DNA from 2 places in the Sodalis sp. RH19 genome. Region 2 is predicted to be linked to the other one. Evidence: predicted binding sites of a transcription regulator. Region 2 holds the regulator's gene; the other holds the start of a gene.
The links. The regulator ArgR, encoded in region 2, controls arginine synthesis, uptake and breakdown. The targets are predictions, from matches to a motif close to ANTGAATAAAAATACANT.
Positions count from the first base shown of each region.

Region 1 (16,390 bases), 510 kb from region 2:
GGGTTAATGGGGATCTGGCCTGAGGTGAAAAGCATAGTGCCGAGATCGACCGCCTGAACGTAGGGTCCGATGGCGGCCGGTGCGTTTTCAGTACTGATAATACGGGACATGCTGGCTCCTGGGGTTGATAGGCGAATCAAAAAGCGTTGCCGGCCATTATAAGGACTAAACCGGCGCGTGCCCAGCTCAGGCGTTCTGGATAACCGCCTGATGCTCGAACTCTTTTTCACAATATTTGCATTTCAGGTGCACCTGGCTGTCGCGGCTTTTGACCGTAAAACCCGAGGCCACCGGCTCGCTGCGGCTGATGCAGTTGCTGTTGGGGCAGGTCAGCACGCCGTCGATGCGATCCGGCAGCGTCAGGGTCAGCTTGCGCACCACTTCATAGTTATCGATACGATTCACGGTGGCGTGGGGGGCGTACATCGCCAGCTGGTTCGCCTGCTGTTCGGTGAGGAACACGTTCTCTATCTTGATCAGATCTTTTTTCCCCAACTGGTTCGACGGCAGGTTCAACCCGATGGTGATGCGCTGATCGGTGGCGGTCAGCTTAAACAGGGTCAGCAGCTTAAAACCCACCTGCGCCGGGATATGGTCGATCACCGTGCCGCGCTTGATTGCCTCGACCTGCAGTTTATTATCCTGAGTCATTCTCTTTCCCCTTAGCCTGCCAGTTGATCGTTTAACACCAGGGACAATAAGGCCTGGCGCGCGAAAATGCCGTTGCCGGCCTGCTGGAAATAATACGCGTAGGGCGTGGCGTCCACCTCGTGGGCAATTTCATCCACCCTGGGCAGCGGATGCAGCACCTTGAGATTCGCGCGCGCCTTCAGCAGATCCACGGCGCGCAGCACAAACTGAGCCTTGACGTTGGCGTATTCCGACGGATCCAGCCGTTCTTTCTGCACCCGGGTCATATACAGGATATCCAACTGCGGCATCACTTCCTCGATGGTGGCATGCACGCTGTAGCCGATGCCTTTATCCGCCAGCATATTCAGGATATAGGCGGGCATCGCCAGCGCTTCCGGCGCGATCAGGAAAAAGTGATTGCCGTCGAACTTGGCCAGCGCCTGGGCCAGGGAGTGGACGGTGCGGCCGTACTTCAGGTCGCCCACCAGGGCCACGTTAAGGTTATTCAGCCGTCCCTGGGTTTCCTGAATGGTAAACAGGTCAAGCAGGGTCTGGGTCGGGTGCTGGTTGGCGCCGTCGCCGGCGTTGAGGATGGGCACGCCGCCGGAAAATTCGGTGGCGAGCCGGGCGGCCCCTTCCTGCGGATGGCGCATGACGATGGCGTCGACGTAGGTGCTGATAACCGAAATAGTGTCCGCCAGGGTTTCGCCCTTTTTGCCCAGCGAGGTATTGCCGGCGTCGGAGAACCCGACCACCGAGGCGCCCAGGCGGTGGATGGCGGTTTCAAACGACAGCCTGGTACGGGTGGAGGCTTCAAAAAAACAGCTGGCCACCACTTTATGTTTCAACAGCTCCGGTTGCGGACGGGCTTTCAGGCCGGCTGCGGTGCGCAGTACCAGCTCCAGCTCCTCGCGGTTCAGGTCATTAATGGAAATGATGTGTTTTTGATAAAGGGGGTTAGCCATGTATGTCCTCCTTACGGGTGTCGTTGACGCCGGCCTTGCGCAAGTGTAGATCGCGGTCCGGGATAGCGCGCAAAAAAAAGCCCCTCAACGAGGGGCCTGATACGGATAGATAAAAACGGGCAACGGGAGCAGCAACGGCAGCTGGCCGCCTGCGGGCAGGCGGCGGCAGTCATAGGCAGCAAAAATCACGCAGCTGTTCATTGATCCTCCCGGCAAATTGCCCGGAATTATACGCGCGTGCCGGCACACTTCAAGGGCCAAGACGCCGATATTTATGAATAAGCAAACGATTGGCTTGCTAATCAAAATAAGTGTTAAATAACTCTCTTTTTTCGCGCGCAATCTGATTTATAATGAAACGATATTTCATTTTAAGGAAAAATTATGATCACCGGTAATATCCATCATCTCGATCTCGTGCCTTATCTGCCCGCCAAGCTGCGTGACGCCATCGACTATGTCAAACAACACATTACCAGCGAGACGCCGCTGGGTAAGCATGATATCGACGGCGACCGGGTATTTGTGCTGATCTCCAACGACAGCACCGATCTGCTGGAAAAGCGTCGCGCCGAGTTCCACGCTAAATATCTCGATATCCAGATCGTGCTGGACGGCGTGGAAGGCATGACCTTCAGCAACCTGCCGGCGGGCAAGACGGATACCGACTGGCTGGCGGATAAGGATATTGCCTTCCTGGCCGCGGGCGAGCAGGAAAAACAGTTTGTGATGCAGGCGGGCGACTTTGTGGTGTATTACCCCGGCGAAGTGCATAAACCGCTGTGCGCGGTCGGCGCGCCGGCCCATGTGCGCAAAGCGGTGGTGAAAATCGACACCGCCCTGGTTCGCTGAACAGATAGCACGCCGGCTTATTCCCGCGCGAGCGTTGCCACCATCACCGCTTTGATGGTGTGCAACCGGTTCTCCGCCTGATCGAATACCAGGCTGTGCGCCGATTCAAACACCTCGTCGGTCACTTCCATGCCGCCGGCCAGGCCATATTGTTCGGCCATTTGTTTGCCTACGCCGGTCTGGTCGTCATGGAACGCGGGCAGGCAGTGCAGAAATTTCACCTCTGGGTTGCCGGTCAGCCGGAGCATCGCCATATTGACCTGGTAGGGACGCAGCAGGGCGATACGCTCTCCCCAAAGGGCTTTCTCCTCGCCCATGGAAACCCAAACGTCGGTGTAGATAAAATCCACCTCGCGCACGCCCGCCGCGATATCCTCGGTCAGGGTAATATTGCCGCCGCGCTGTTGCGCCAGTTCGCGGCAATGGGCCACCAACTGCTTATCCGGCCAACAGGCGCTGGGGGCGACCAGGCGTAAATCCAGGCCGGTCAGCGCCGCCGCTTCCAGCATGCTGTTGCCCATATTGTTGCGGGCGTCCCCCACGTAGGCGAACGCCATCTGCGCGAAGGTTTTCTGCGGCAGGTGTTCCTGCATGGTCAGCAGATCGGCCAGTAACTGGGTAGGGTGGAACTCGGTGGTTAACCCGTTCCACACCGGCACGCCGGCATGGCGCGCCAGTGTCTCGACGATCTCCTGGCCATAGCCGCGGTATTGAATGCCGTCGTAAAGCCGGCCCAGGACCCGGGCGGTATCCTTAATGGATTCCTTATGTCCGATCTGGCTGCCGCTCGGGCCGAGATAGGTGACGCGCGCGCCCTGATCGAATGCGGCGACTTCGAAAGAGCAGCGGGTGCGGGTCGAGTCTTTTTCGAAGATGAGCGCGATATTTTTACCCGCCAGGCGCGGCGTTTCCCGCCCGGACTGTTTTTCCCGCTTCAGGCTGGCGGCCAGGGCCAGTAATTCATGGATCTCGGCGGGCGTGAAATCCAATAACTTCAGGAAATGACGGTGATAGAACTGGCTCATATGCGGCGTTCTCCGGTCTTAATCAATTGTAAATTGAATTTAAATTCACTTTATATGTATGAATATTCAATTTCAAGTGTTGATATCAATTCTTTCATGTTTAAGCTGGAGCCTTACCCCCGGCTGTGGGAAAATAGGTTCCTAACAGGCCGACCGACGCATTGAGGATTGAGGGCATGGCACATCAATTTCTGGAAGAGCAGCGTGACGAAACGCGTTTGATAATCGAAGAGCTGCTGGAAGATGGCAGCGATCCGGAAGCGCTTTACACCATCGAACACCATCTGTCCGCCGAGAATTTCGATACGCTGGAAAAAGCCGCGGTCGAAGCCTTCAAGCTGGGTTATGAAGTCACCGATGCCGAAGAGCTGGAAGTGGAAGACGGCTCCGTGCTGATGTGCTGCGACGCCGTCAGCGAAATCGCGCTGAACGCGGAACTTATCGACACCCAGGTCGAACAGCTGTTTACCCTGGCCGAGCGCCTGGGCGTCAACTATGACGGCTGGGGCACGTATTTTGAAGACGGCGAAGACGACGAAGACGACGAAGCGGATGAGGACGGCGAAGAGGGGATTGACGGCTCGGCCCCGCCGGCGCGCGGCCTTCTGGATCAGGACGACAACGGCACCCGCCACTAAGGCCATACGCGCCGTCAGATCAAAGGCTTAAGCATCGTGACTTCGCAATCCACATGTCCGGTGTGGCCCATCGGCCCGGCGATATGCCCAAACCCCAGCCGTTCATACAGCGCTATGGCCCGGGTCAGGGTGGCGGTGGTTTCCAGGTAACAGTGGGTAAACCCCTGCCCGCGGGCAAAGTCCAGCGCCTTGAGCGCCAGCTCATGGGCCAGGCCGCGCCCGCGCAGGACCGATAAAAAATACATCTTCTGCAGTTCACATATCCCCACATCCGCGCCGGCCAGCGGGGCAATGCCGCCGCCGCCGGCAATCCTGCCTTCAAACTCAATCACCCAGTACGCGCTGCGCGGCTGGCTGTAGAGCTGGTACAGATTATCCAGGTTCGGGTCGGAGACGGTATAGCCTTTATCCGCCGTCAGGCCGAACTCGGCCGATACCTGGCGAATGACGTCGGCAATGGCATGGTTATCTTCCGGCGTAATGGGGCGCACCAGAATATTGACTGAAGTAGCTGTGGACATCGTCATTACCCAAAAAAGAAAAAAGACACTAAGCGTTCTGGATTTATTGTTATGAGTAATAGCATCGCGCGGGCGGCGGATGCAAATAAATTAAACGGCGGTTAAACTTTTGTCGATTGCCGGCAAACCTCCACACGCGCTGAAAGCGGGTGTGCCGGGCCGGGAACCGAGCGAGCGCCCACGTCTTTGCACGACGGCGCGGACGTTGGCACGCGCTTATGGCTCACCTCCGTGTGAGCCATAAGCGCACGTCTATGTCGCCAGGGACGATTTACGCTCGCCCTCATGCCCGCGGGCATGGCCTGACCGGCAAACGCCCGCGGGTGACGCTTTCGTTGTCAGCTATAAATTGGCGATGGTCGCCTGCTGCTCCAGCAGCTTGGCCTTGGCGTCGGCATAACCCGCCAGTTTTTCCCGCTCTTTCGCCACCACCGCTTCCGGCGCGCGGGCGACAAAACCTTCGTTGGACAGCTTGCTCTCGATGCGCCCGATCTCGGTATCGATTTTCAGCACTTCGTTGGCCAGCCGGTCCAGCTCCAGGGCTTTGTCGATAATGCCCGCCATCGGGATCAGCAGTTCGCCTTCCTCCACCAGCTTGACGATGGAGACCGGGCCTTTCTCGCCGTCCGCCAGGATATCCAGGCTCTGCAGCCGCGCCAGCGTCTGGATAAAGCTCTTGTTATCCGCAATCCGCCGGCGGGTCAGCGCCGTGGCGCCGCGCACCAGGACATCCAGCGGTTTGCCGGGGGCGATATTCATCTCGCTGCGAATGGTGCGCACGGCGATAACCAGCTGTTTAATCCATTCCACGTCCGCCAGCGCCTGCGTATCGTCAAGCGTGGCGTCAAACTGCGGGAAGGCTTGCAGCATCAGCGTATCGTCGGTAATGCCCTTGAGCACTTTCACCCGCTGCCAGATGGTTTCGGTAATAAACGGCACTATGGGATGCGCCAGGCGCAGCAGGCCTTCCAGCACCTCCACCAGGGTATGGCGGGTGCCGCGCAATTCGGCCTCGGCGCCGCCGGTCATGACCGGTTTGGTCAGCTCAAGATACCAGTCGCAGAACTGGTTCCAGGTAAAGTCATAGAGGATATTGGCCGCCATATCGAAGCGGTAGCCGTCAAGCGCGTCGCGATAGGCTTTTACCGTACGGTTGAATTCCGCCAGGATCCAGCGGTCCGCCAGCGACAGGCTCATCTCGCCGCCATGCTGGCCGCAATCCTGGTCCTCGGTGTTCATCAGCACAAAGCGGCTGGCGTTCCACAGCTTATTACAAAAGTTGCGATAGCCTTCCAGGCGCTTCATATCCCAGTTGATATCGCGCCCGGTGGACGCCAGCGCCGCCAGGGTAAAGCGCAGCGCGTCGGTGCCGTGCGGCTCGATGCCGTTGGGGAACTGCTTTTCGGTGCGCTTGCGGATTTTGTCCGCCAGCTGCGGCTGCATCATATTGCCGGTGCGCTTTTCGATAAGCGCCGGCAGCGAGATGCCGTCCACCATGTCCAGCGGGTCGATAACGTTGCCTTTGGATTTCGACATCTTCTGGCCTTCGTCGTCGCGGATAAGGCCGGTCATATACACGGTCTTGAACGGCACCTGCGCACGCCCCTGTTCATCCTTGACGAAATGCATGGTCAGCATGATCATGCGGGCGATCCAGAAGAAGATAATATCAAACCCGCTCACCAGCACGCTGGTGGGGTGGAAGGTCTTCAGCGCCTCGGTCGGCTCCGGCCAGCCCAGGGTGGAGAAGGTCCATAGGCCGGAGGAGAACCAGGTATCCAGCACGTCCTCGTCCTGGCGCAGCGCCACCGAGGCGTCAAGGCCGTTTTCACGGCGCACCTCGGCCTCGTCGCGTCCGACATAGACCTTGCCGGCGGCGTCGTACCAGGCCGGGATGCGATGTCCCCACCACAGCTGGCGGGAAATACACCAGTCCTGGATATCACGCATCCAGCTGAAATACATATTTTCATACTGCTTCGGCACGAACCGGATAGCGTCGTTTTCCACCGCCTCGATGGCCACCTTGGCCAGCGGCGCGGTACGCACATACCACTGATCGGTCAGCATGGGTTCAATCACCACGCCGCCGCGATCGCCGTAAGGCACGGTCAGGGCATGGGGTTTGATTTCATCAAGCAGGCCCAAGGCGTCGAAGGCGGCGACCACCGCCTTGCGGGCGGCAAAACGCTCCAGGGAGCGGAATTCGGCCGGGATCTCGCCGCTCCAGGCGTCGCTGGCCTCGCCCAGGGTGTCGAACACTTCCGCCTGTTCGCGGATATCGCCGTCCAGGGTCAGGATATTGATCATCGGCAGGCCGTGGCGCTTGCCGACCTCATAGTCGTTGAAGTCATGGGCCGGGGTGATCTTCACGCAGCCGGTGCCCTTGGTCATATCGGCATGCTCGTCGCCGAGGATGGGGATGCGGCGGCCGACCAGCGGCAACAGGACGAATTTGCCGATCAGGTCTTTATAGCGCGGGTCCGCGGGGTTCACCGCCACGCCGGTATCGCCCAGCATGGTTTCCGGACGGGTGGTGGCCACCACCAGGTAGTCCCGGCCGTCCGCGGTCCTGGCGCCGTCGGCCAGCGGGTAGCGCAGGTGCCACATGGATCCCTGGGATTCGCGGTTTTCCACCTCCAGATCGGAAATGGCGGTGCGCAGCTTGGGATCCCAGTTCACCAGGCGTTTGCCGCGGTAAATCAAATCCTGCTTGAACAGCTGGACGAACACTTCCTTCACCGCCTCGGACAGCCCGGCGTCCATGGTAAAGCGCTCGCGCTCCCAATCCACCGAGGCGCCCAGGCGGCGCATCTGGCGGGTAATGGTGCCGCCGGATTCCGCCTTCCACTGCCAGATTTTTTCGATAAAGGCGTCGCGGCCGTAATCGTGGCGGGTCTTGCCCTCTTCGGCGGCGATTTTACGCTCCACCACCATCTGCGTGGCGATGCCCGCGTGATCGGTCCCCACCTGCCACAGGGTGTTTTTACCCTGCATGCGCTGGTAACGCACGATAATGTCCATAATGGTCTGCTGAAAGGCATGACCCATATGCAGGCTGCCGGTCACGTTCGGCGGCGGGATCATGATGCAGAAGCTTTCTTTGCTGGTATCGTTATGCGGCTTGAAATAGCCCTGTTTTTCCCAGTGCTCGTACAGCGGCTGCTCGATATCGTGCGGGTTATATGTCTTTTCCATTATGCGTCGTATTTCACTGCGTTGGCGGCGTGGCCGTGGTCAATTGGAAGCCGACGCTGCGATAGGCTTTATACCGGTCGCGCGCCAACTGTTTTAATGCGTCTTCGTCCGGGACGAAGTCTATCACTTCATGGAAAGCGGAGGCAAAATCCGCGCACTGCGGCAGCAGGCTTATCAGCAGCTCGCGCGGCGCATTGCCGCGGCGCTTGGGCCAGCACAGCTCCACCGGCGCGCCATAGCGCGGCCCCTCGCCCGCCAGGTTATGGGGAACAAAGGCGGCCGGGTCCCGCTGCCATAGGGCTTCGTCCAGCCTCAGCGCCTGCTCCTCGTCGTCACAGGCTATCAGCACCCTTTTACCGGCGCGCCAGTGGAGCGCCGCCAGATCGCAGGCCAGCCGCTCCATGGGGCTAAGCCCTTCCTGGAGATCCTGCCGGTCGAGAAGATAAAAGGTTGCGTTTTTCATGTACCGTTTTAGTCAAGCCTGAGGGGGAGAACGGAAAAATAACGGGCGGCCTGGGCCGCCCGGACAAGTTTACCTTTTTTAGGCCTACTCGTCACCGTTGAGACCGGAGCGATTGAGCAGAAACTGCGCCAGCATGGAGACCGGACGCCCGGTGGCGCCCTTGGCCTTGCCAGAACGCCAGGCGGTGCCTGCGATATCCAGATGCGCCCAGCTGTATTTGCGGGCGAAACGGGACAGGAAGCAGCCGGCGGTAATGGCGCCGCCCGGACGCCCGCCGATATTGGCCATATCGGCGAAATTGGACTCCAGCTGCTCCTGGAACTCATCTCCCAGCGGCAGGCGCCAGGCGCGGTCGCCCGACTGCTCGGCGGCGGCGATAAGCTCGTGGGCCAGCGGATTATGGTTGGACATCAGCCCGGTCAGGTGATGGCCCAGGGCGATAACGCAGGCGCCGGTCAGGGTGGCGACGTCAATCACCAGCTCGGGGTCGAAACGCTCGACATAGGTCAGCGCGTCGCACAGCACCAGCCGCCCCTCGGCGTCGGTATTCAGCACTTCCACCGTCTGGCCGGACAGGGTGGTCAGCACATCGCCGGGACGGAAGGATCGCCCGTCAACCATATTCTCGCATCCCGCCAGCACGCCCACCAGGTTCAGCGGCAGGCTCAGCTCCAGCGCCATGCGCATCACGCCGTACACGGTGGCGGCGCCGCACATATCGTATTTCATCTCGTCCATGCTGTCGGCGGGCTTGATGGAGATGCCGCCGGCATCAAAGGTCAAGCCTTTGCCCACCAGCACGATCGGACGCGCTTCCGGGTCCGGATTGCCCTTATATTCGATAACCGACATCAGCGATTCGTTTTGCGAGCCCTGGCCGACCGCCAGATAGGCGTTCATGCCCAGCTCTTTCATCTGCTGCTCGCCGATAACGCGGGTGGTGGTGGTCTTGCCGTACTTATCCGCCAGCTGGCGCGCCTGGGATGCCAGGTAGGCCGGATTGCAGATATTGGGCGGCATATTGCCCAGGTCCTTCGCGGCCTTGATGCCGGAGGCGATGGCCAGTCCATGCTGGATGGCGCGCTCGCCGCCGGTAAGCTCGCGGCGGGTGGGCACGTTAAACACCATCTTGCGCAGCGGCCGGCGCGGTTCGGCCTTATTGCTTTTCAGCTGGTCGAAGGTATAAAGCGACTCTTTGGAGGTTTCCACCGCCTGGCGCACTTTCCAGTAGGTATTACGCCCCTTGACATGCAGTTCGGTCAAAAAGCAGACGGCTTCCATTGATCCGGTGTCATTCAGCGTATTAATGGTTTTCTGGATAACCTGCTTGTACTGGCGCTCATCCAGCTCGCGTTCCTTGCCGCATCCGATAAGCAGGATACGCTCGGAAAGCACATTGGGAACATGGTGCAGCAGCAATGTCTGGCCCACCTTCCCTTCCAGTTCGCCGCGGCGCAGTAAGGCACTGATATAACCATCGCTGATTTTGTCGAGCTGTTCGGCAATCGGCGACAGACGGCGCGGTTCGAAGACGCCGACGACAATACAGGCACTGCGTTGTTTTTCCGGGCTACCGCTTTTTACACTGAACTCCATGCACTCTCCTGAATCTTAAAGACAAAGACGGCCAACCGGGATAAAATATTTCATTCCCTATCGTATCCCCCGCCTTTGCATTAACTCTTATGTGTTAATCTGAACGACGCAAAGGACGTTATTCCGGCAATAATCAGTGCGTTCTCATAGCACAGCCGAACGCTTAATGTTGTTATACTCTATCTGGCGATAAAGGTGACTAATTGATACGCATTAATAGTGCATTAGCGAAGAAATTATCGATTTTCCTGCAAAAAGACAAGTTTTCACAGGCGAAATAAGCGTGATCATCATTAGATATCTGGTTCGGGAAACCTTTAAAAGCCAGCTGGCCATCCTGTTTATCCTGCTGCTGATTTTTTTCTGTCAGAAGCTGGTGCGGGTCCTGGGCGCGGCGGTAGACGGCGATATCCCGACAAACCTGGTGTTATCCCTGCTCGGTTTAGGCGTGCCGGAAATGGCGCAGTTGATTCTTCCCCTTAGCCTGTTCCTTGGGTTACTGATGACCCTGAGCCGGTTGTATGCCGAAAGCGAAATAACCGTCATGCACGCATGCGGGCTGGGCAAGAGCGTACTGATCAAGGCGGCGCTGCTGTTAAGCGTGCTGACGGCGTTATTCGCGGCCGCCAATGTCATCTGGCTGTCGCCCTGGTCGTCCCGGCACCAGGACGAGGTGCTGGCGGAGGCCAAGGCCAACCCCAGCATGGCGGCCATGGTGGGCGGGCAGTTCCAGGCGGCGCAAAACGGCAACTCCGTCCTCTTTGTCGGCAACGTCAAAGGGCAGGAATTCCAGAACGTCTTCCTGGCGCAGCTGCGCCCGCATGGTAATTCGCGCCCCTCGGTGGTGGTGGCGGACCAGGGCCATATGACCCAGCGTCCCGACGGCTCGCAGGTGGTTAACCTCAATAAAGGCACCCGCTACGAGGGCACCGCGCTGCTGCGTGATTTTCGCATTACCGATTTTACCCAGTACCAGGCGGTCATCGGCCACCAGGCGGTATCGGTGAACAACAACGACGCCGAGCAGATGACCCTGCAGGCCCTGTGGCAATCCAGCCAGCCGGAAGCGCGCGCGGAGCTGCAGTGGCGCCTTACCCTTATCATATCGGTGTTTATCATGGCTATCATGGTGGTGCCGCTCAGCGCGGTCAACCCGCGCCAGGGCAGGGTATTAAGCATGCTGCCCGCAATGCTGCTGTACCTGGTGTTCTTTTTGCTGCAAAGCTCGCTGCGCTCCAACGGCGCCAAGGGCAAGCTTGATCCGGTGATATGGATGTGGCTGGTCAACCTGGCCTACCTGGGCATCGCCCTGCTGCTTAACCTGTGGGACAGCGTACCGTTCAGACGGGCGCGCGAACGTTTACATATCAGAGGAGCGGCCTGATGTTTGGAGTACTGGACCGCTATATCGGTAAAACCATCTTCAACACCATCATGATGACCCTGTTCATGCTGGTGTCGTTGTCGGGCATCATCAAATTCGTCGATCAGCTGCGCAAGGTGGGGCAGGGCGATTACTCCGCGGCGGGCGCCGGGCTCTATACCCTGCTGAGCGTGCCGAAGGATATTGAAATCTTTTTCCCGATGGCGGCGCTGCTCGGCGCGCTGATGGGGCTCGGCACCCTGGCCAGCCGCAGCGAGCTGGTGGTGATGCAAGCCTCGGGTTTCACCCGCATGCAAATCGCCGCGGCGGTAATGAAAACCGCCATCCCGCTGGTGCTGCTGACCATGGCCATCGGCGAATGGGTCGCCCCCCAGGGCGAGCAGATGGCGCGTAATTTCCGCTCGCAGTCGTTATACGGCGGCTCCATGCTGTCGGTGCAAAACGGTCTCTGGGCCAAGGACGGCAGCGATTTTATCTACATCGAGCGGGTGGTCAGCGACAACCAGCTGTCGGGGGTGAATATCTATCACTTCAACCACGAGAACCGCCTGCAGACGCTGCGCTACGCCGCCAGCGCCACCTTTACCGACGGCACCTGGCGCCTGGCGCAGGTGGATGAATCCGACCTGACCGACAGCCAGCAGATCACCGGCCGGCAAACGCTCAGCGGGGAATGGAAAACCAACCTCACCCCCGATAAGCTGGGCGTGGTGGCGCTCGACCCGGAATCGCTGTCTATTTCCGGGCTATACGACTATGTCAAATATCTCAAGCAGAGCGGGCAGGAAGCCAGCCGCTACCAGCTGAATATGTGGAGCAAGATCTTCTCGCCCTTCTCGGTGGCGGTGATGATGCTGATGGCCCTGTCGTTTATTTTCGGCCCGCTGCGCAGCGTGGCGATGGGCGTGCGGATGATCACCGGTATCAGCTTCGGCTTCTTGTTCTACGTGTTGGATCAGATCTTCGGACCGCTCAGCCTGGTGTACAATATGCCGCCGCTGTTCGGCGCGTTGCTCCCCAGCATGGCCTTCCTGGTGATAAGCGTGGCGTTGCTCTTGAAGAAACGGTAAAGATATCCCGACGCGCTAACAGGCAAAACCTGTTAGCGCCGGGTTGGATTGGCGCAGGCCCATTGCATCGACCTTCAGATTCAGCTCTCTTATTACAACCGTAAAAAACTCATTTAATACTCTCGACAAACATCACCTTGGTCAGGTCGCGCAGCCATTTATGGCAGGGCGAGTGATTATGCTTGGAATGCCAAGCCTGGATGATGCTGCGTTTGCCCAAATCAAAATCGGCGCTGAAAAACTCCACCGCGATATTCAATTTACGCAGGTTATTCACCACAAAATCCGGCACGATGGCCAGCGCGTCGGAATGGGTAATGGCGTTCATGGTGGCCATATAACCGGGCGTGGTGCCCATCACATGGCGCGTGGACCAAAAATATTTCATTGCTTCGTCCGACCCGGCCGGGTATTTTTCCTTGGTCTGGACAAAATGATATTTCAATAAGTTATCCATATTTTTATCCCCACAAATAATAGGGTGACCGCAGCGGCACATAAAATAACATTTGGCCGAGTGAATGGTGCGGATGGTAATTTCCGGATTGAGATCGCGCATTTCGCCAATGTAGAGATCAATATCGTTGGAGCGCAGGAAATCATCATCAAATTCCGAATCATGCACCATATTAATAAAGACATTCGGCGCGCTGCGCTGTATTTCGCTGAATAACGAGGCGTTAAGGGTAAAGACGATGGTGGCGTTCGCCGCGATGGTGAAGGACACCGTGGTGGTATGGGGTTCAAAGGCCATATTGGTATTGAGCATCGACTCAATGCGGTTGACCAGTTGGCGCACATCCTCCTTAAGTGCGATAGCCTTGGGCGTGGGGATCAGTTTTGTGCCGCTGCGCACCAGGATGGGATCGTTGAACAGCCCCCGAATCTTATTCAGCGATTTGCTGATGGCCGGCGCGGTGACGTTCAGTTTCCTGGCCGCCAGATTTACGCTACAGTCTTCCAGCAGCGCATTGAGTACTATCAATAAATTGAAATCAAAGTTATTCATATAATTGTCATGATCTAGAACGCTGGTTTGAGGGATATCCGATAGCTAAACGGATATAAATGCAAAATAAATTATTATCCTGCTTCTACTGCTCCTATATATCGATAGCATGAGAATTATTAACGTACTGCTTTCAGTGACTAATGATTTTATCTTTTATTTTTTAACGATGACAAGGCGAAAATATCTCCAACGAAATGCCTCAGCGCCGGAGAAGGCCATAAAATGACCGCGAAAGGGCGCTGGCGCTGGCATGTCTTGCCATTATTGTTGCGTTTCATAATATAGTTAATTGAGTGTAAATAGCATGATATTAATATTATGTTTACCATGTGAAGGGCGGTTTTATGATAACCGAATATAAGCGGAGGAGGGAAACTAATACACACAAACTGACTGTGGATGTGCCTTATGTTGAACTTAGTCTGAGAATTGCAACTACCCTTTAGTATAGGTGGCGTTGTCGCCCGCGGGCATATGCCATGCCGGACGGCATATCCAGCGCGGTAGTTCCCGCGCCTTATCCCGCGCGGTCAGGAAATGAAATTCTTGCTTTGTTTCAGCACCACATCGCAGGCCTTGGTTTTCACCTTCTGCCCCAGTTGTGAATTGCTCAGATCGTTAAGATTCACCTGGCCGTTTTTACCGGTGGTCAGCAGGCCGCCCAGGCCTTCCTGATAATCCTGGCTTTTGGCGTTGGCGGTGCTGGTAATCCCCAGCTTGCCAAGCAACTGGTCCTTCAGCGTCGAGGTGCCGTTGGCGGACAGCAGGTTATTTTTAACACAGTATTGCAGCACGCCGGCGGCATTGGTCATGCTGCTGGAGCTTAACGCCTTGTCGCCGCCGTTCAGCAGGCCCGACAGGGCGGCCAGTGAACTGGCGTTATTGCCGGTGGTGGCGCCGGCGGTGCCGGACCCGTTGCCGGTGGACGATTTATTCAGCTCGGTAACCGCGCTGTTAACCGAATCCATCCAGTTGCCGGCCGCCTGGGCCACGCCCGAGGCCAAACCGGTGCAGAGCGCGGCGGCAACGGCCAGCGCCATTAACCTGCGGTGGGTGGTGATCATAATAAGCATACTCCTGAAATAGTCGCGCCGGACGCGCCGGCTGTTAATCTGCGAATAACCTACCCCACACCCGCGCCGCACCGCCAGCGCGGACGGGTGAAAACCCCCCGCCGGACGGCAAATTAAGACTATTCCCGACGGCCGGTGCTATCTTAAGTACAGAAACGAAACATAAACGGAACATAACGGAGTGCAGCAATGCCGGAAGGACCGGAAATCCGCCGCGCCGCCGATACCCTGCTGGCGGCGATGGCAAACAGGCCCATAACCCGGGCCTGGTTCGCTTTTCCCCACCTTAAGCCTTATGAGGACGGATTGGTGGGCCAGCATATCGAGAAAATCGATACCCGTGGCAAAGCCCTGCTGACCTGGTTTTCCAATGGCCAGGTGCTTTACAGCCATAACCAGCTCTATGGCGTCTGGCGGGTGGCCGCGGCCGGGGAATCACCGGTCACCAAACGCGATCTGCGGGTGCGCCTGGAAAACGCCGACCAGGCCATCCTGCTCTACAGCGCCTCGGATATCAAAATCCTCAGCGCCGATGAACTGGCCGCGCATCCGTTTTTACTGCGCATCGGTCCCGACGCCCTGGATATGGCCCTGACGGTGGACGAGGTCATCGATCGCCTATCGTCGCCCCGCTTTAGCGGCCGCCAGTTCGGCGGCCTGCTGCTGGACCAGTCGTTTATCGCCGGCCTGGGCAACTACCTGCGGGTGGAGATTCTCTGGCAGGCGGGCCTGACCGCGCAGCACAAGGCGCGTGATTTAAGCGCGCAGCAGTTGCGCCGCCTGTGCGAGGCCATCCTTGAAATCCCGCGCTTGTCCTACGCCACCCGTGGACAAAGCGATATCAATAAGCACCACGGCGCGGTGTTCCGCTTCCGGGTCTTTCACCGCGCGGGCAAGCCCTGCGAGCGCTGCGGCCGGCCGATAGAAAAAACCACGGTAGCATCGCGGCCGTTTTACTGGTGCCCGGGATGCCAGCGGTAAAAAAGGCGCCGGCGCGGGATGGGTTCACATACCGGCCGCATGAATCCGCCCGGAAGGGTGTTTTTTCAGCAGTCGGCAGCACCTGAAGCTGATTAGTATTGCGCCGGGATGCGTTAACGGTATAATGCACCTCGTTTTCCGTATACTAACTTCAGTGCCGAAGTGGCGAAATCGGTAGACGCAGTTGATTCAAAATCAACCGCCTTCGGGCATGCCGGTTCGATTCCGGCCTTCGGCACCATTAGTACACAATCAGGTCACCCAAGGGTGGCTTTTTTTATGCCTGAAATTCAGTCTCCGCAAGGCCTTGCCCCGCTTTTCAGTCAATCGACGTCAACCAGATTCAATCTATATTAACTTACTAATGCGGGCATGAATGTGAGCATATCGCGGTTCGATCATGTTTGTATCCAAATTAGACTGACCCCAAAACTGTGGACATATTCTGCCCTCACGAAGAGGCCCGTTCAAAAGCATTGGGACTGACTCCGCTCAGATGGTTGTGCCGGTGGGTGCGGTTGCAAAACACTTTGATATAATCGAAGATATTTGCGGTGACTGCGGAAGAAAACTTGTTGCTAGATTATAGTTGTAGGTTGATTTTCTGGGTGCGCAGCGTGTAAGTCTCTAGTATTTTAGGAGGTAATCTTTATATACACAATAGGACATATTGATGCTTGGATGACAATATGAATTAAAAAATGGTTGTTTGCATTCTGAATTTTTCGATAAATAAAAATTTATTATATGCTTATGTGAATAATATTTTGTAAAAGAAAGCGAAACATAAAGGTTTAAAGTAAAAAAGGATGCTTGCAAAAGTTTCAATAATTTTTTATAAATCATATATGCTGACCATCATGGGGTACATCATGCAATCTTTCGATACGCAGGTAGCTATGGCTATTATATCACGCTCTACAGGAGGATTTAGCTACGATACTCTAGCTAGAGCATTGATTTCAAATGTAAATTATCC
Region 1 covers NZ_CP178734.1:4,158,365-4,174,754, reverse strand. Annotated here, with positions in the region: gene ridA (2-iminobutanoate/2-iminopropanoate deaminase) at 1-110, opposite strand, end outside; gene pyrI (aspartate carbamoyltransferase regulatory subunit) at 187-651, opposite strand; gene pyrB (aspartate carbamoyltransferase) at 663-1,598, opposite strand; gene ACL2XF_RS18815 (YhcH/YjgK/YiaL family protein) at 1,983-2,450, shown strand; gene argF (ornithine carbamoyltransferase) at 2,468-3,475, opposite strand; gene rraB (ribonuclease E inhibitor RraB) at 3,652-4,113, shown strand; gene ACL2XF_RS18800 (GNAT family N-acetyltransferase) at 4,128-4,634, opposite strand; gene ACL2XF_RS18795 (valine--tRNA ligase) at 4,977-7,832, opposite strand; gene ACL2XF_RS18790 (DNA polymerase III subunit chi) at 7,846-8,295, opposite strand; gene pepA (leucyl aminopeptidase) at 8,380-9,891, opposite strand; gene lptF (LPS export ABC transporter permease LptF) at 10,175-11,275, shown strand; gene lptG (LPS export ABC transporter permease LptG) at 11,275-12,345, shown strand; gene ACL2XF_RS18770 (LysR family transcriptional regulator) at 12,455-13,354, opposite strand; gene ACL2XF_RS18765 (DUF2501 domain-containing protein) at 13,888-14,421, opposite strand; gene nei (endonuclease VIII) at 14,620-15,411, shown strand; tRNA gene ACL2XF_RS18755 (tRNA-Leu) at 15,568-15,652, shown strand; partial or broken gene ACL2XF_RS18750 (hypothetical protein) at 15,863-15,964, opposite strand.
Region 1: argF (ornithine carbamoyltransferase) is a predicted target of ArgR. The motif match lies at 3,508-3,525, and genes of this name have one in related genera.

Region 2 (16,390 bases):
GCATCGAGAGCTACATGCGGGTGATTTACAGCAAGACGGCCCGCCTGTTCGAGGCGGCGGCGCAATCTTCCGCCATTTTGGCCGGCGCCACCCCCGAGCAGGAAAACGCCCTGCGGGATTACGGCCGTTACCTGGGCACCGCCTTCCAGCTAATCGATGATCTGCTGGATTACGGCGCCGACGGCAAGACCCTGGGCAAAAACACCGGCGACGACCTGAATGAAGGCAAGCCCACCCTGCCGCTGCTGCATGCCATGCGCCACGGGGACGCGCGGCAGGCGGCGATGATCCGCGAGGCCATTATCCAGGGCAACGGCCGCCACCTGCTCGACGCGGTACTGGAAACCATGCATCAGTGCGGTTCCCTCGAGTACACCCGGCAGCGTGCGGAAGCGGAAGCGGATAACGCCATCACCTGCCTCGCCTGCCTGGAGCCGACCCCTTTTCGCCAGGCGCTGGAAAGCCTGGCGCACCTGGCGGTGCAACGGCAATTTTAGGAAACCGGCGGCCGATAGCGGGAAACCCGCCGGCAAATCCGTTCCCGGTGATTATCAGCGCTTGGGCGTCATGCCCAGGCGCGTCAGAAACCCCGTAATCCCCTCGCGCAACACCAGGCTGATGACCTCATCCCGTTCCTCCGGTTGAAATTGCTGATATATAGCCATCCAGGCCCCGAGAGGGTCTTTTTCCGGCGCCTTGCGCGCGGGATTGATCAGGTATTCGGCAACGGGCGTTTCCTGCATTTGCCGGCTGGTGAGCTCTTGTTGCACTTCGGCTGGTAAACTCTCAATGGCGAATTCCAGGCCTTTTCCCTGCACGCCCACGACCGGACGGCGGATCCAGTTTTCCCGCCGTGCCCGCGCGGTAATGCCTTGCCGGGTACCCGGAAGCTTGGCTACACCAATGAGTTCACAGGTCTTAAACCAGGCTTTTTTCATATCTTTTGCATTCCAAAAAGGGACGTCCATAGCAAAATTTGACATCATTGAGAAAATGGTGGAAAAACTTTAGGAAAAAATGTGCTATAAATTTTCCGGTGGCATAGTGAAATCAACTACGGGTTACTTACTTATGCTAATTAGTGCATTTACCTACCCTCAGTGAGCAGCAAGGGATTGAATATGTGTGAAAGGATAAAAGATTGGCACTCCGCCGATATCATTGCAGCGTTACGTAAACGCGGCACCACGCTTGCGGCCGTCTCTCGGGATGCAGGCTTGAGTTCGTCAACCCTGGCGAACGCCATGACCCGCCCATGGCCGAAAGGCGAATGGCTTATAGGGAATGCCTTGGGCATACACCCACTGGAAATCTGGCCCAGCCGTTACATTGATCCAAAGACGAATCAGTTGGTTGACAGAAAAAGCCTGATACGCTCCCGCTGACAGTAAACCAGGCCGGAATACGCCCCCGGGCGCGCCGGTCTTACCCTCCTACTCCCGATCGAGTCCCGCCAGGGATTCATCGGGATAATCCAGGCGTTTTAACAGGTTTAAAACGCCCTCCCTTAAAATAAACGACACCACGAAGTCGCGTTCCGCGCAGGAGAGACTGTCGGTGAATTTCCAGCCAGGTGGAAGAAGGTTCCTGCTGCGAGACCTTATATTCAGCAGTACCGGAACGGAGCGACAGCGTTTTTTTTACCGTGTCGGGCAGGCTTTGCCATGCATATTCCACAGCCTTGCCGCGTGCCCCTTCGCGTCGCCTTTTATGCCAGCCTTCTTCGCGCGCCCGCCGGTTCAGGCCTTGGCGCGTTTTAGGCAACCCACCGACGCCTATCAGTTCATGCGTGGCTATCCATTCCTTTTTTAGTGCCATCGTTTCCCTCCTTGTCTGGTAATAACTCTCGTTATCTCCATTCCGCAATACCTGTAAAACCCTTTTAACGCAGCGGTCTTACCCAGGCACGGTTCCGTTATAGGTTCGCTTTTGCAGTTTAGCCATTACGGCTTGCCGTTACGTCAATTACAACACAAAAAAAGCAGTAAGCGCTACAACGGATGTAAAAATGAGATCGTGGTTGGTTTTTATCCCATAAACTGAAAATAAACACTATTTATCAATAGAATAATTAAGTAAGGTAATTAACCTAGCGGCAGGTAAAACGCGTTTTTAATTGCAGAAATCGCCGATAAGACATGCTGGTAAATGATGAAAAACATGTCCACATAAGCTGGGGTAAAATACGTTTAACCTGATGAGGAAGGGACCAAATGAAGGGGAAAGGGTCGGAGGCCGGCAGATGACCGGCGCGTCCCACCGCCGGCACGTGCGATGGCGATCGCTAACAGCCGCGGCCCAGGGTTCCGGGTCGCGGCGTACAGGCTACTGATTGATGAATTTTTCGCCCAGTTCGATATCTTTCTTCAGCACATCCTTCATCTGTTCCAGCGCCTGCTGTTCGAACGCGCTCAAGGTACCGATGGATTGACGTTCTTCCAGCCCTTGTCTGCCCAACAACAGCGGTTGGGCAAAGAAACGGGTAAATTCGCCGTCCCCTTCAACGTACGCGCATTCCACCACGCCGGCTTCACCCTGCATGGCGCGCACCAACGACAAGCCGAACCGCGCCGCCGCCTGGCCCATTGATAACGTGGCCGAACCGCCGCCGGCTTTTGCTTCCACGACCTCGGTGCCGGCATTCTGGATACGGCGGGTGAGATCGGCGATTTCCTGCTCGCTGAAGCTCACCCCTTTCACCTGTGACAATAAAGGCAGGATAGTGACGCCGGAATGGCCGCCAATCACACGCACTTCCACGTCCTCGGGCCGCAAGCCTTTCAGCTCGGCGACAAAAGTATTGGAACGGATGATATCCAGGGTAGTGACGCCGAAAAGCTTGCGTTTGTCATACACCCCGGCTTTCTTCAGCGCTTCAGCGGCAATCGCCACGGTGGTATTGACGGGATTGGTGATAATGCCGATTAACGCCGTGGGACAGGCTTTCGCCACCTGGTTGATCAGGTTGCGTACAATGCCCGCATTGACGTTAAACAGATCGGCGCGATCCATGCCGGGCTTACGCGCCACGCCGGCGGAAATAAGAACGATGTCCGCCCCTGCCAAGGCGGGGGTTGCGTCCTCGCCGCTAAAGCCCTTAATCTTGACCGCGGTGGGAATATGGCTGAGATCGACCGCCACGCCGGGCGTTACGGGGGCGATGTCATAAAGAGAGAGTTCTGAACCTGGAGGGAGCTGGGTTTTGAGCAACAGGGCAAGGGCCTGGCCTATGCCACCCGCTGCGCCGAGAACTGCGACTTTCATTCTAATCTCCTTATTATTATAGGAAAAATTAAATGCCGTCAAATCATCTGGTTATGATCATAGAGACATAAACGGGTAAAAACAAATCAGCGATCGCAAATTTGAGAATTGACGCATTAACTTCCCTTTTTTATCCCTATTAGCCGCCCGAATTCCCATGCCGGATGACCTCACCGGATAATGCCTGTCGCCGCCGTTCAATACCCGTGGTTAGCGTCCACACTACACCGACAGCAATGGTTAAAACAACATCAAATTAATAACATTCTCTTTACTTTTAACGGCCATGAAATATGGGAGCCCGGTCATGGTCGGTTTGAATAGATATTGCTAAGCTGATTGTTTTGCCGACTTAATTTGGCCATCCTGGCGGTGGCTGCGCATTGTTATTGCATAAAAATGCAAATTTATGCATAATTCGTCGTACAATACTGGCTACTGGTTTGGGAAAATATGCGCAACCACTTTAAACAAGAAGAACTGGTGAAAGCTTTTAAGGCCTTGCTTAAGGAAGAGAAATTCAGCTCCCAAGGTGAAATCGTTTTTGCATTGCAAGAACAGGGATTTGAAAATATTAACCAGTCCAAGGTATCAAGGATGCTGACTAAATTCGGCGCGGTAAGGACCCGCAACGCGAAGATGGAAATGGTCTATTGCCTGCCGGCGGAACTGGGCGTGCCCACCACCAGCAGTCCGCTGAAAAACCTGGTGCTGGATGTCGATCACAACGACGCGGTTATCGTTATCCATACCAGTCCCGGCGCCGCCCAGCTTATCGCGCGGCTGCTGGATTCCCTGGGTAAATCCGAAGGCATCCTGGGCACCATAGCCGGGGACGATACGATCTTTACCACCCCCGCCAAGGGTTTTAGCGTAAAGCAGCTTTACGAAGCCATCCTTATTCTGTTTGAACAGGAACTCTAAGCCGACGATCGGGCGCTTTATAACGCCAGCGCCTAACATTCGTGCTTTTCATCTCTTTTATGCCGCTGCAAAAGCGTAATCACGCCACAAATGATGCTGCCTTTGTGGCCCTAAGCCCCGCTAATATTCTCTCTATGGTTTCACCGCGGCGGTTTCCACCGCCGGAAGCCGGCCAGACAGCACGTTTGGCTAAAAACCGCTATCTGATTGAAATTACAATTATTTAACATGAATTGTATATTATTCAACCACTTTTAATAGCTTTTTCTTATATCATGCGAAAGTACAGAAATAAAGTTTCATAATAAATTATGAGCAAACTACTAATACCTGCCGTTACTAGTGTATACTTTGTTTCGTGATGAACATCACGTTTTACATCCTGTTGTCAGCAATAAAGAACAGCATGAAGAACGTCAGTCAAAAGAATAGTAGAGGTATAAAACATGAAAATTAAAACCGCAGTATCACTGATGACCGTAATGTCAGCCTTATCTTTCGGCGCCTTCGCCGCAGAATCAATCTCGCAGGATCAGGCCAGCGGCTTGCATTCGTTCGGCACCGTAAGCGTAGGCGGGATCGCAGGCGCGCCTTCCGACATCCATCAGGCGCTGAATCAAGCTGCTGAAGCCAAAGGCGCAACGGCATACCACATCACGGAAGCCCGTGAAAATGATACCTGGCACGCCACGGCCGAGTTGTATAAATAAGCACATGGATGGAGGGCACCGGCAGCGACTTGCCGCCGCGCCCTGGGCTGAATTGCTGAAAGCCGGCGGGTTCGTCAAGGCTTGAAAAAATAATCAATAACGCAGTGCAGTAAGAGTTTACTCCAGAAGTCAAAGCGGTTATGCCGTCGTCGCCCTCAGTTATTCCTGTGTCCAGTAATAACCCAAGACGCGGACAGCCGATTCCCTCTCGTCGTCCTATCCGGCGAACCTTTTCCCCCGCTTGCGGGGGTTTTTTTTGGCTTGCGCACGGCGCCTACACCGCCAGGCCGGCTTTCAGGTTTAACTGCGCCAGCAGTTTTTCATGAATGCCGCCGAAGCCGCCGTTGCTCATCACCAGAATGTAATCGCCCGGTTGCGACGTCTTGACAATCATTTCCACCAGCGTATCGACATCGGCGCTCCAATGCGCCGGCTGTACGCACGCCTCCGCCACCTCGCTCACCTGCCAGGGAATATGCTGGGGCTGGAATAAAAATACCTCGTCGGCGCGGCCCAGCGAAGGCGCCAGCTCATTTTTATTCAAGCCCATTTTCATGGTGTTGGAGCGCGGTTCCAGCACCGCCAGAATACGCGCGGTACCGCCAACTTTACTGCGCAACGCGGCTAGGGTCGCCAGGATTGCCGTGGGATGGTGAGCGAAATCATCATAGAGTTTCACGCCGTTGGCAGTCCCTTTAAGCTCAAGACGACGGCGGGCATTGATAAAGGATCCCAACGCCCGGCAGGCATCGGCCGGCTGCACCCCCACGTGACGGGCGGCGGCAATCGCCATCAGGCCATTATGCATATTGTGCTCGCCCACCAGATCCCACTGCACGTCGCCCATCAGCTCGCCTTGCAGGAAGACCTGGAACCGGCTGGCGTCCGCCGCGCTTTTTTTCGCCCGCCAGCTGCCTTCCTCACCGACATATTCCTGCTCGCTCCAGCAGCCCATCGCCATCACCTGCTTCAGATGCGGGTCGTTATCGGGCAGGATGATTTTCCCTTTGCCGGGCACCAGCCTGACCAGATGGTGGAACTGTTTTTGGATGGCTTTCAGATCGTCAAAAATATCCGCATGATCGAACTCAAGGTTATTAAGAATCAGGGTGCGCGGGCAATAATGGACAAATTTGGAACGCTTATCAAAAAACGCACAATCGTATTCATCCGCTTCCACCACAAAAAACGCGCCGTCTCCTAAACGTGCGGAAACGGTAAAATTCCCCGGCACGCCGCCTATCACGAACCCCGGCTGATAGCCGCACTCCTCCAGGATCCAGGTTACCATGCCGGCGGTGGTGGTTTTGCCATGGGTGCCGGCCACCGCTATCACCCAACGCTGCTGCAGCACGCGATCGTGCAGCCACTGCGGGCCGGACATGTAAGGAATACCCCGCTCCAGTACCGCTTCCACACAGGGATTGCCGCGGCTCATCGCATTACCGATAATGACCAGTTCCGGCTCGGGCGTCAGCTGCGCCGGATCGTAACCCTTGATCAGCACAATGCCCTGATCCTGCAGCAGCGTGCTCATCGGGGGATAGACGTTATCATCGGACCCGGTCACTTCATGCCCCAACGCGCGCGCCAGCATCGCCAGCCCACCCATAAATGTGCCGCAGATCCCGAGAATGTGTATGCGCATAATTTTTCCATTTTTTAACACGAACTGCGGCTCATTCTACCGCTGCGGCCGACTGATATAAACGGATTTGATGATGTACTCGCATTCGTTTAAGCTAAACTGCATTACATACGTAAGCGGCAAATCGATGAGTGTTAGCTCTGTCAGGTTAACCGGACTGTTACTCGGTCAGTGAAATCGGTCAGTGAAATTGGTCAGTGAAAATCGATTGTACCGCTTTTCATCCTTAGCAACATGGTCATTCTTTGGATCCAGGGAAAGTGATATGAAAACGTTAGGCGAATTTATCGTAGAGAAACAGCACGAATTTCCACATGCCACCGGTGAACTTACCGCGTTACTCTCCGCGATAAAATTAGGGGCGAAGATCATTCACCGCGATATTAATACAGCGGGTTTGGTGGATATCCTCGGCACCAGCGGCGTATCCAATATCCAGGGCGAAGTGCAGATGAAACTCGACCTGTTTGCCAATGAAAAATTAAAAGCGGCGCTGAAGGCGCGCGGACAGGTAGCGGGCATTGCTTCCGAAGAAGAAGACGAAATCGTTATTTTTGACGGCGAGCGCTCCACCAGCGGCAAATATGTCGTGCTGATGGACCCGCTGGACGGCTCATCCAATATCGATGTCAACGTCTCGGTAGGCACGATATTTTCCATCTACCGCCGGGTCACGCCGGTGGGCACGCCGGTGACGCTCGAGGATTTCCTCCAGCCCGGCAGCAAGCAGGTCGCAGCGGGTTACGTAGTATACGGCTCGTCCACCATGCTGGTTTATACCACCGGCTGCGGGGTCCACGCTTTTACCTACGATCCTTCCATCGGCGTATTTTGCCTCTCCCACGAAAGCGTACGCTTCCCGGCCACCGGCAATATGTATTCCATTAACGAAGGCAACTACATCAAGTTCCCCAACGGCGTTAAAAAATACATCAAATACTGCCAGGAGATGGACGAGGCCACTCACCGCCCCTACACTTCCCGCTACATCGGCTCGCTGGTATCCGACTTCCACCGCAATTTGCTCAAGGGCGGCATCTACCTTTATCCCAGCACCGCCACGCATCCGCAGGGCAAACTGCGCCTGCTGTATGAATGCAACCCGGTCGCGTTCCTGGCCGAACAGGCCGGCGGCAAGGCCAGCGACGGCAAAAACCGCATCCTGGATATCGTGCCGCAACAGCTCCACCAGCGTTCGCCGTTCTTTGTCGGCACCGAATCCATGGTCAACGACGCTGAGCGCTTTATGCGCGATTTCCCCGACGAATAATAACCACGCCTCGCGGCACGGCAGGTCCGCTAACGCTGAACTCAACGCAGACGTGTTAAAGGGAGAGCGTGCCGATGGGGTCGAATCGGGCGTGGTGTTCCCGCCCGACCGAGGCCCCATGGCGCGGTAGGCCCGCCAACACTCATCTCAAAGCAGACGTGTTCAAGGGAGACCGTGCCAATGGGGTCGAATCGGGCGTGGTGTTCCCGCCCGACCGAGGCCCCATGGCGCAGTAGGCCCGCCAACGCTCATCTCAAAGCAAACGTGTTAAAGGGAGAGCGTGCCAATGGGGTCGAATCGGGCGTGGTGTTCCCGCCCGACCGAGGCCCCATGGCGCGGTAGGCCCGCCAACACTCATCTCAAAGCAGACGTGTTCAAGGGAGAGCGTGCCAATGGGGTCGAATCGGGCGTGGTGTTCCCGCCCGACCGAGGCCCCATGGCGCGGTAGGCCCGCCAACACTCATCTCAAAGCAGACGTGTTCAAGGGAGAGCGTGCCAATGGGGTCGAATCGGGCGTGCTTTTCCCGCCCGACCGAGCGCCCCATGGCGCGCTAGGCCCGCCAACACTCATCTCAAAGCAGACGTGTTCAAGGGAGAGCGCGCCCATTAGGGCTGCTGCGTATACAGCACGCCGTAACAGAGATAGACGAACCTTTTCGCCTGCATTTGCCTGCATTTAAATGGAAAGCGGCCAGCTTTGGCTGGGATTTCGCTGGCGCTTGCGGGGGGCTTATGTTGCCGCAGTGCGGGTTTCGCTTGCCGTGCGTTCGGTGGTTATATGGCGTGCCCGGTGCCGGCAAGCGACAAGGAGGCCGTACCGCGACGGCCTCCTTGACCTCCGCGCGCCCGGCAGGTCGCGCGTCGCTGCGCGATGCCTTCCGCCGCCCATGCCCCCGTGATGCACCGGCCCGGTTAGCGCTCCCGGCGCCACCGGGCCTTTCGCCGCTCCCGGCGGCTCATGCCGGGGGCACAGGCGCCGTCAGCGCGCTTTATGCCGGTCCACATGTCGCTGTTCGTACTGCATGTTATGAAGCGATAGCGGCGCTGTTGCTTAGGATAAGGTCAGGCGTCGGCATAGGATTAACTAATATGGGATGCAACGAGTAGGGAATACAGCTGGCGCAGCGAAAAACCGGTTATTCAGACATGCCCTTACCCGTTATCGTTATGCAGTCGAACAGTAAAACATTCATCATTCAGCGTTAAGTTTTAGCAGTAAAAAATACGCTTTCAGCCATCAGCCACTAAAAAAATGAATACTGATAGTTTTCCCGGTAAGCGCATACCGCTAAGAACCCCAAAACGCCGATTTGCTCACAGGCGATGGTGTTGACGTGATGCCGGCATAGAGTGCGCCGGCGGCGCGCATCGCGGCTGGATGAGCCGCCGGGAGCGGCGAAAGCCCGGATTGCGCTGGGAGCGCATATCGGGCGGTCCAAAAAGCCGGGATGCAGCGCTGCCGGGAACCGCGCAGCGGCGCACGATCTGCCGGCCGCGCGGAGGTCAAAGAGGCCGTCGCGGTACGGCCTCTTTGACCTCCGCGCGGCCGGCACTGCATATAACAACCGAACGCACTGCAAGCGAAACCTGCACCGCGGCATCATAAACCTTACCGCAACGACATAACCCCCGCCGCAAGCTACACCCCCCCGCCGTGGCGACATCCATATTCACGGGTGCCCAATATGATGGCCGGACCATATCTGCCCGCCAACGCCGAACTCAACACAGATATGTCCAAGGGAGCACGCGCCAACGCCAGATCAGCGGTACTACACCTTCAGGCCGCCGCCTCCACGTCACTCACTTCTTCCGCCACTGCCGCCACCTCCTCAAGCTGAAACACCGCCATACTCTTCGCCAACTGCTGCGACTGCGCCTGCAGCGAACGCGTCGCCGCGCTTGATTCCTCCACCAACGAGGCGTTCTGCTGCGCCACCGCGTCCATCTGCGACACCGCCAGGCTAATCTGTTCAATGCCGCGGCTCTGCTCATCGGTGGCATTGGAAATCTCACGCATCAGCTTGGTCACCCGCATCACTTCCTCGGAAATTTCATCCATGGTCTCGCCGGCGGTATGGGCCATCTCCGACCCCTCGTTAACCCGCCCCTGCGACTCTTGGATCAACCCCTTGATCTCCTTCGCCGCCTCCGCGCTGCGATGGGCCAGGTTACGCACCTCCCCGGCCACCACCGCAAATCCCCTGCCCTGCTCGCCGGCGCGCGCCGCTTCCACCGCCGCGTTCAGCGCCAGGATATTGGTCTGGAACGCAATACCGTCAATCACGCCCAGGATATCGGCGATACGACGCGAACTCGCGGTAATCGCCTGCATCTTTTCAATCACGTAACAGACCACCTCGCTCCCCTTGTCGGCGGTATCGGACACCGCCCTGGCCAGCTCATGGGCCTGACGGGCATGCTCGGCATTCAGTTTCACCGTCTGGGTCAGCTGCTCCATACTCGCCGCCGTCTGTTCAAGCGCCGCGGCGGAGGCTTCTGTCCGCTGGGAAAGATGGGTATTGCCCTGGGCCAATTCCCGCGTGCCGGTATCGATTTGGCCGCCCGCCACACGCACCTCGCTCACGGTGCCGGCCAGCGCATCCTGCATCAACGACAGCGCATTGTTCAGACGCGCCAGCTCGGTGGCTTTACTGGCGCTCACCGGATAATACAGCGAGCCGGCGGCAATATGTTCCAGATGGACAATGGCGCCATCCAGCGGACGCAGGATAAATCTGCGCACCGCCAGCCAGGCTATCACCGACAACACCAGGGCCAGCACACAGGCGACAATCGTCAGCATCAACTGGATACGGGCGGCATCGGCGGCGTCACGCTGGATCTGCTGCCCGGTCTGCAGCGCATAGTGCTGAAAAGTGTCCAGCGCCTTATCCATCTCCAGGCTGAGCGGAGTAAGCTGCGTCTCCAGCACCTGATAATACCCGTCCGGATTCGCATTATTCAGGGCGACCATGACAGGCTTAACGCCCTGTTCATTATAACGCTGATACACCAGGTTCAGCTGCTGGGCGCGCCTGGCGCCCTCGGCGGTCACCGAACCGGTCGCCAGAAACGCCGCCATATCTTGGTCGGCCAGCTTGGCCAACGCCTTGACATTGGCCGTCGATGCCTGGGCTTCGTTGATAAGGCCGGTCTCATACTGCCTTACCGCCAGTGACGCCTCTGTGCGCGCCCTGAGCGAAGCGTTATAGCTGCGGGATAACAGGCCCAGCTCCTCGCCCTGAACCTGGTTAATGGCTTGCAGGGAACGTGAACTTTGCTGAATGGTACGAATGCCGATACCACCGACAATAAATAAAATAATGGTCATCACGATCAGCCAGGTCAGTAATCCAACCTTGACGCTCATGGTTTTCAACATAGCTCCGCCCCTGCATTTTCAGATGTTGATGAATACAAATCACCCGGCAGAGGCTGTACACTCCGCCCTGCATCGGTTATCGGTGGCACCGGCGAAGACTTTATCGATTCAGCGGGGATCAATCCGTTATATATCCGTTATGTGAGTCACCTCACAGGCCGGATTGGGTCGGTTAATTCGCCGCAGGCAAGTATTCGGCGGTGAACTACCGCATTTTTTGGTTATAATAGGCGCTAGGCCATTATTATTGGAAAGGTTAAGGAAACTGACATGAGCTTGAATCTGGTACCGGCAGGAAAAGATCTTCCCGAGGATATTTACGTCGTGATTGAAATCCCGGCCAACGCTTCCCCGATCAAATACGAAGTTGATAAAGCAACCGGTGCGCTGTTTGTCGATCGTTTCATGTCCACCGCGATGTTTTACCCTTGCAACTACGGTTACATCAACCATACCCTCTCGCTCGACGGGGATCCGGTCGATGTATTGGTGCCGACGCCGTACCCGCTGCAACCCGGTTCCGTTATTCGCTGCCGCCCGGTAGGCGTGCTCAAGATGACCGACGAAGCCGGCGAAGACGCCAAGCTGGTGGCGGTGCCGCACACCAAAATGACGAAAGAGTACGACAATGTGAAAGACGTGGAAGACTTGTCTCCGCTGCTGCGGGCGCAAATCACCCATTTCTTCGAACATTATAAAGATCTGGAAGCAGGCAAATGGGTGAAAGTGTCGGGCTGGGAAAACGCCGAAGCCGCAAAAGCGGAAATTATCGCCTCCTTCGAACGCGCTAAGAAATAAGTTACGCCTGTCCCTGTCCAGGAAATGCGCAAAGCCTGGTTTGCGCATTTCCTTGCCATCCCTCAGGGTTCAGGATTCTTCGGCGCGTTTTACCCAGTCCCCACTCAACAACCGCCGCAATCCCTCCACCGGCCGCTGGTAGACATACATCCAGGCGCCGCCGTAAGGCGTCGCGATCAGGGCCCGTTTATACTCGCCGCTTTTGGTGCGCAGGGCATCCAACTCGGCCAACGTCGAGGAATCAATGCGATATACCTCACAATATACCGTTCCCGTGCCGGGGACGACCGCCGGATAATGACCGAGATCGTATAATTCAAAGCCGGAGATCACGTGATCGCCTAACCACTGGCCGTTCGTCATCCAATGACTGTTGCCTTGATTGCGTCGCAGACTACCGTAGACAATTATTCGCATTGTTAAAACTCAAACTGATAGAGCAAGTCCAATGCCTGATCGAGACCAGACACGGCTTCCAGATAAAGTCTCGGCATTAAACGGTAACGTAACGTTAACGTTGCCAATGAATCAAAAATACCGACCCCATATTTAACTTGCAAGCCGGGTGCAACATAACCACTGACCACGACCTGGGACTCGTCGCCGACACCTTGCGTATCCAGGGTTAAATTACTTACCCCGAACGCTGCGCCGATTTTACCCACAAGTTGCCCACTTTGCGCAACCCCCATCCCGATTAACATCGACGTCATCGCGCTGCTGTCGGCGCCGGGCGTATTAAGCCCCTGGCCCCGCAGCAGGTAAGACAGCGCCTCCTGCTGCGATTTCACCGGTTCAGTGAACACCTCAAGCCGTGGCTGATCCGCCATGCCGGTCACCCTGACGCCGGCGATCACACCGTCCGCCGTGTTATCCGGGTTACGAATGGCCTCAACGTTCAGCAGCGGCTGATCCGGCGGACCGGCGAACATCAATTGCCCGCGCCGGACGCTCAAATCCTGCCCATAGGCCCGGAAACGGCCGTACGGGATATTGATCTGGCCGTTCAGGCCCAGGCCCTGCTTATCCTGGATCATTTTCAGATCGCCCTCCAGCCGCGCCTTCAGTCCGAAGGCATCCAGCCGCACATCGCGGCCGACATGGATAACCAGGTTGCTGTTGATAACCGTGTTGACCTTTGCCTGTTCCACCGGGCGCAGCTGCTTATCGAGGATCACTTCGTCGGGCGACACGCCCACCGCGCTCGGCGGCAATTCCTTCACCTCGATCCGCGCCCAGGGTATATCGACCCGGCCGTTAAGGGTAAAGACCTGCGGCGCGGCCTCCAACACAATATCAGGTGAGACATCCATGCGCACCATGGGCGGCACGGTAATTCTTATCCCGGAGCCCTGGGCGGCGATCCGCGCGCGCCAGGCGCTGATATTGCTCCAGTCGGCGCTGCCGCCAAGGTTAAGCTGTCCATGGGTGGTATGGATAACCCCTTGCAGTGTCGAACTGGTGCCGTTGAACACCATCGCCAGACGGCTCTCATTCATGGCAAACGGCATCCAGTTGCCGCGCATCAGCAGCCGGTCCAGGCCCAATTGCCCATACAGCTGCGGCCGGGCGACGCTGCCGCCGACGCGCAGACGGGCGTCCAGGATGCCGGCGGCGCTTTCTCCCCGCGACAAAATGGGGTTAAGGACAGACAGCGACAGCCGGCTGATAGTAACGTCGCCGGAAAGCGTGCGCCGCCCCTGGGGATCGGCCACCGCCACCTGGCCGGTAAACTGGCCGTTGCCGGCAATGCCCACCTGCCAGTCCAGACGCGCGCGGTCGTGATCCAGGCCGGCGTTGAGATTTAACGTCTCGAAGGCTACCGGCAACGCATTGCCCTGGACATTTTGTACCACCTTTACCCCCCTGCCCACCAGGGCGATTCGCGCCTGGGGCAATCCGCCGCCCGGTTGCCAGCTCACCTCCGCCCGGCCGGTAAACAGGCCGCTCAGCGCGGTGTCCGCCGGCAGGAAGGGACGGATCATCGCCAGATCGAAACGCTCGAGCACCACCGCGGCCCGGCCGCCGGCGCCGGCGTCGATGGCGGCGGGAACACAAAGCCGGGCGTTGGGATTCTGCCAGCAGTGGGGGCCGATAACGACGCGCTGCGAGCTATGCTGATAATCCAGCGTCATGGCGCGGGTTAACCGCCAGTCGCCCACCGGCGTGCCGATACGCGTCTGGGTCAGGGCGCCTTGCCAGCGCTGCCGCTGCCGATCATACCCGCCGTTAAGCGATAACTCGCCGGCAATCGGATCGCCCTGCAAATTCAGGCGCAGCTGGTGGCGGCGCTCGTCGCCGGTTACCGCCAGGCTAAGCTGGCGCACCAGCAGGTTATCCTGCTGGAGTTGATCCAGGCGCAGGTTCAGGTCGCCGCGCACGATATCGCTAACGCGGAGATTGCCGGCCAGGGCGATGCGACGCACGGCCAGGGACTGCCAGCGCAGCCCGACGGCGTTCAGATCCATGTTGACCTGCGGCGTCTGCCGCTCGCCCCGTACCGTGAACCGGCCGCGGGCGGTGCCGGCCAGGCCGGGCAGGACGCCGTTCAGGTTCGGCGCATCGAGCACGGCGTCGAGAGCCAGTTGCTGGTTTAAATCACCCTTGATATCCAGGCTGTTGCGCCCCAGCGCCAGCCGGAGATCGGGAATATGCCACTGCCCGGCGGCGTTGCCGCTCAGGGAACCGCGGGCGGTCACCGGGTTTTGTTTGATATTGCCGTTAAGCGTCAGTTCGGGGATACGCAGCTGCCAGCTGCCGCCATGGATGCTGCCCCGGGTGGAAATCTTGCCCGCGAGCCGGGCCGGCCAATCGGGCCATTGCCGGGCGGTATTGATGCCGCTGAGCGTCAGTTCGCTCCGCCAGCTCACCGCGTCGCTCCAGTCAATCACCGCCGTCAGATCGGTCGTTCCCTCCAGAGCCGCCACGCGCAGGCGCGTCAAGGTAAACTGCGTGGGATTGCCTTTCCCCTCAAGGGACAGATCCGCCGGCGGCAGGCCCTCGCCGCTGACGGCGCCCTGCATGGCAAGCGTATAATCCACCGCCTTGCCATCAACCTTCAGCGCCAGATCGCGCAGGCGATATTGCGGTTCGCCGGTCAACGGCCACTGCGCGCCAGGACTGGCGAACGTCACCTCCAGCGGCAGGCCGCTGTCGGCCAGGCGCAGGCCGGCATTGATTTGCGCCTTGACCGGCCCCGAAAAATTCAGGGCGGTATCCAGGCGATCGCGTAAACTGCCGCCGACCGTCAGCCTGATCCTCTCGCCCTTGACCGGATCGATATTCAGTTGGGTGTTAACGGTTAATTCCAGCGGCCATTGTCCCTCCAGGCGCGCCTTGCCGCTGGCGCTCAGCAAACCCTGCACGGCGTCGATGCGCAGGCGTTCCAGGGTGATCTCCCGATCCAGCGTCCGCCCCTGCATCAGGAAGCTTGTTACCTGGATATCGGTATCGCCGGTAAGCCGCAGGTCCGTACCGCGCAGTTCCTGCAGTTGGATATTGAGCGGCACCTGGATATCCGGCAATCCGGGCAACACGGGGGCGGCGAAGAGCGCCTTTAAGGTTTCCGCCAAGGGCGGCGCCTGTGCCGCCGCCTTTTCGGCCGCCAGGCGGGCGGCGGCGCGTCGTTGCTCATCGGTCTGGGCCACGGCGTCGATTGCCTGGTCGGCCAGCACCGCCGCCGCTTTCGGCAGGGCCACCAGCAGGCCATTAATCTCCGTGGGCGTGACGATAAGCGTATTGCCGCGAAAATCCATGCCGGTGTGGAACCTGTCCAGGGCGATGACCGTATGGTCGATTTGCACCCGCACCCCGTTGACGCTGAGATTACGCAGGATCAGCGGATAGGGGGTACTTATCGCCGTGGTGTCCTGCGCCGCGGCCGGGGCGTCCGGCTGGCCCGGCGCCAGCGCGGCGGTGTCAATCGCCACATCCACCCCGCTCAAGGCAAGATCGTTGACGCACAGCGCACTGTGCCGAAAGCAGGAGAAATCAAGCGCGAGATGCAGCTCGTTCGCGTTTACCGTCATGCCCGGCTGCTGATAGCGCACCCCCTTCAGCGTCAGATCGCGCCAGCCGCCGCTGACGCTGACGATGTCCAGTCCCGGCACCCAGCGCGCGGCGCCGTTCAGCAGCAGATGCAGGCCGCTGGTGGTGCCGATCAGATACGCCAGCGCGCCGAGCAGCAGTACGATAACGGTCAGGATGCCGAGGCCGATTTTTTTTGCAAGACTCATAGTTCTGTCCCTAATCCTATGTAGAACTGCAATCCATGTTCCTCGGGATCGCCTACGGGCGCGGCCACGTCCAGTTTGATCGGGCCTACCGGCGACTGCCATCTTACCCCGACGCCGGCGCCGGTTTTCAGGCTGGTCTGCCGGAAATCATTCACC
Region 2 covers NZ_CP178734.1:3,652,677-3,669,066, forward strand. Annotated here, with positions in the region: gene ispB (octaprenyl diphosphate synthase) at 1-497, shown strand, start outside; gene ACL2XF_RS16565 (DNA-binding protein) at 552-938, opposite strand; gene ACL2XF_RS16570 (helix-turn-helix domain-containing protein) at 1,122-1,385, shown strand; gene ACL2XF_RS16575 (DNA-binding protein) at 1,462-1,818, opposite strand; gene mdh (malate dehydrogenase) at 2,326-3,264, opposite strand; gene argR (transcriptional regulator ArgR) at 3,718-4,188, shown strand; gene yhcN (peroxide/acid stress response protein YhcN) at 4,635-4,898, shown strand; gene mpl (UDP-N-acetylmuramate:L-alanyl-gamma-D-glutamyl-meso-diaminopimelate ligase) at 5,173-6,546, opposite strand; gene fbp (class 1 fructose-bisphosphatase) at 6,812-7,816, shown strand; gene ACL2XF_RS16605 (methyl-accepting chemotaxis protein) at 9,597-11,201, opposite strand; gene ppa (inorganic diphosphatase) at 11,472-11,999, shown strand; gene ACL2XF_RS16615 (gamma-glutamylcyclotransferase) at 12,069-12,416, opposite strand; gene tamB (autotransporter assembly complex protein TamB) at 12,419-16,234, opposite strand; gene tamA (autotransporter assembly complex protein TamA) at 16,231-16,390, opposite strand, start outside.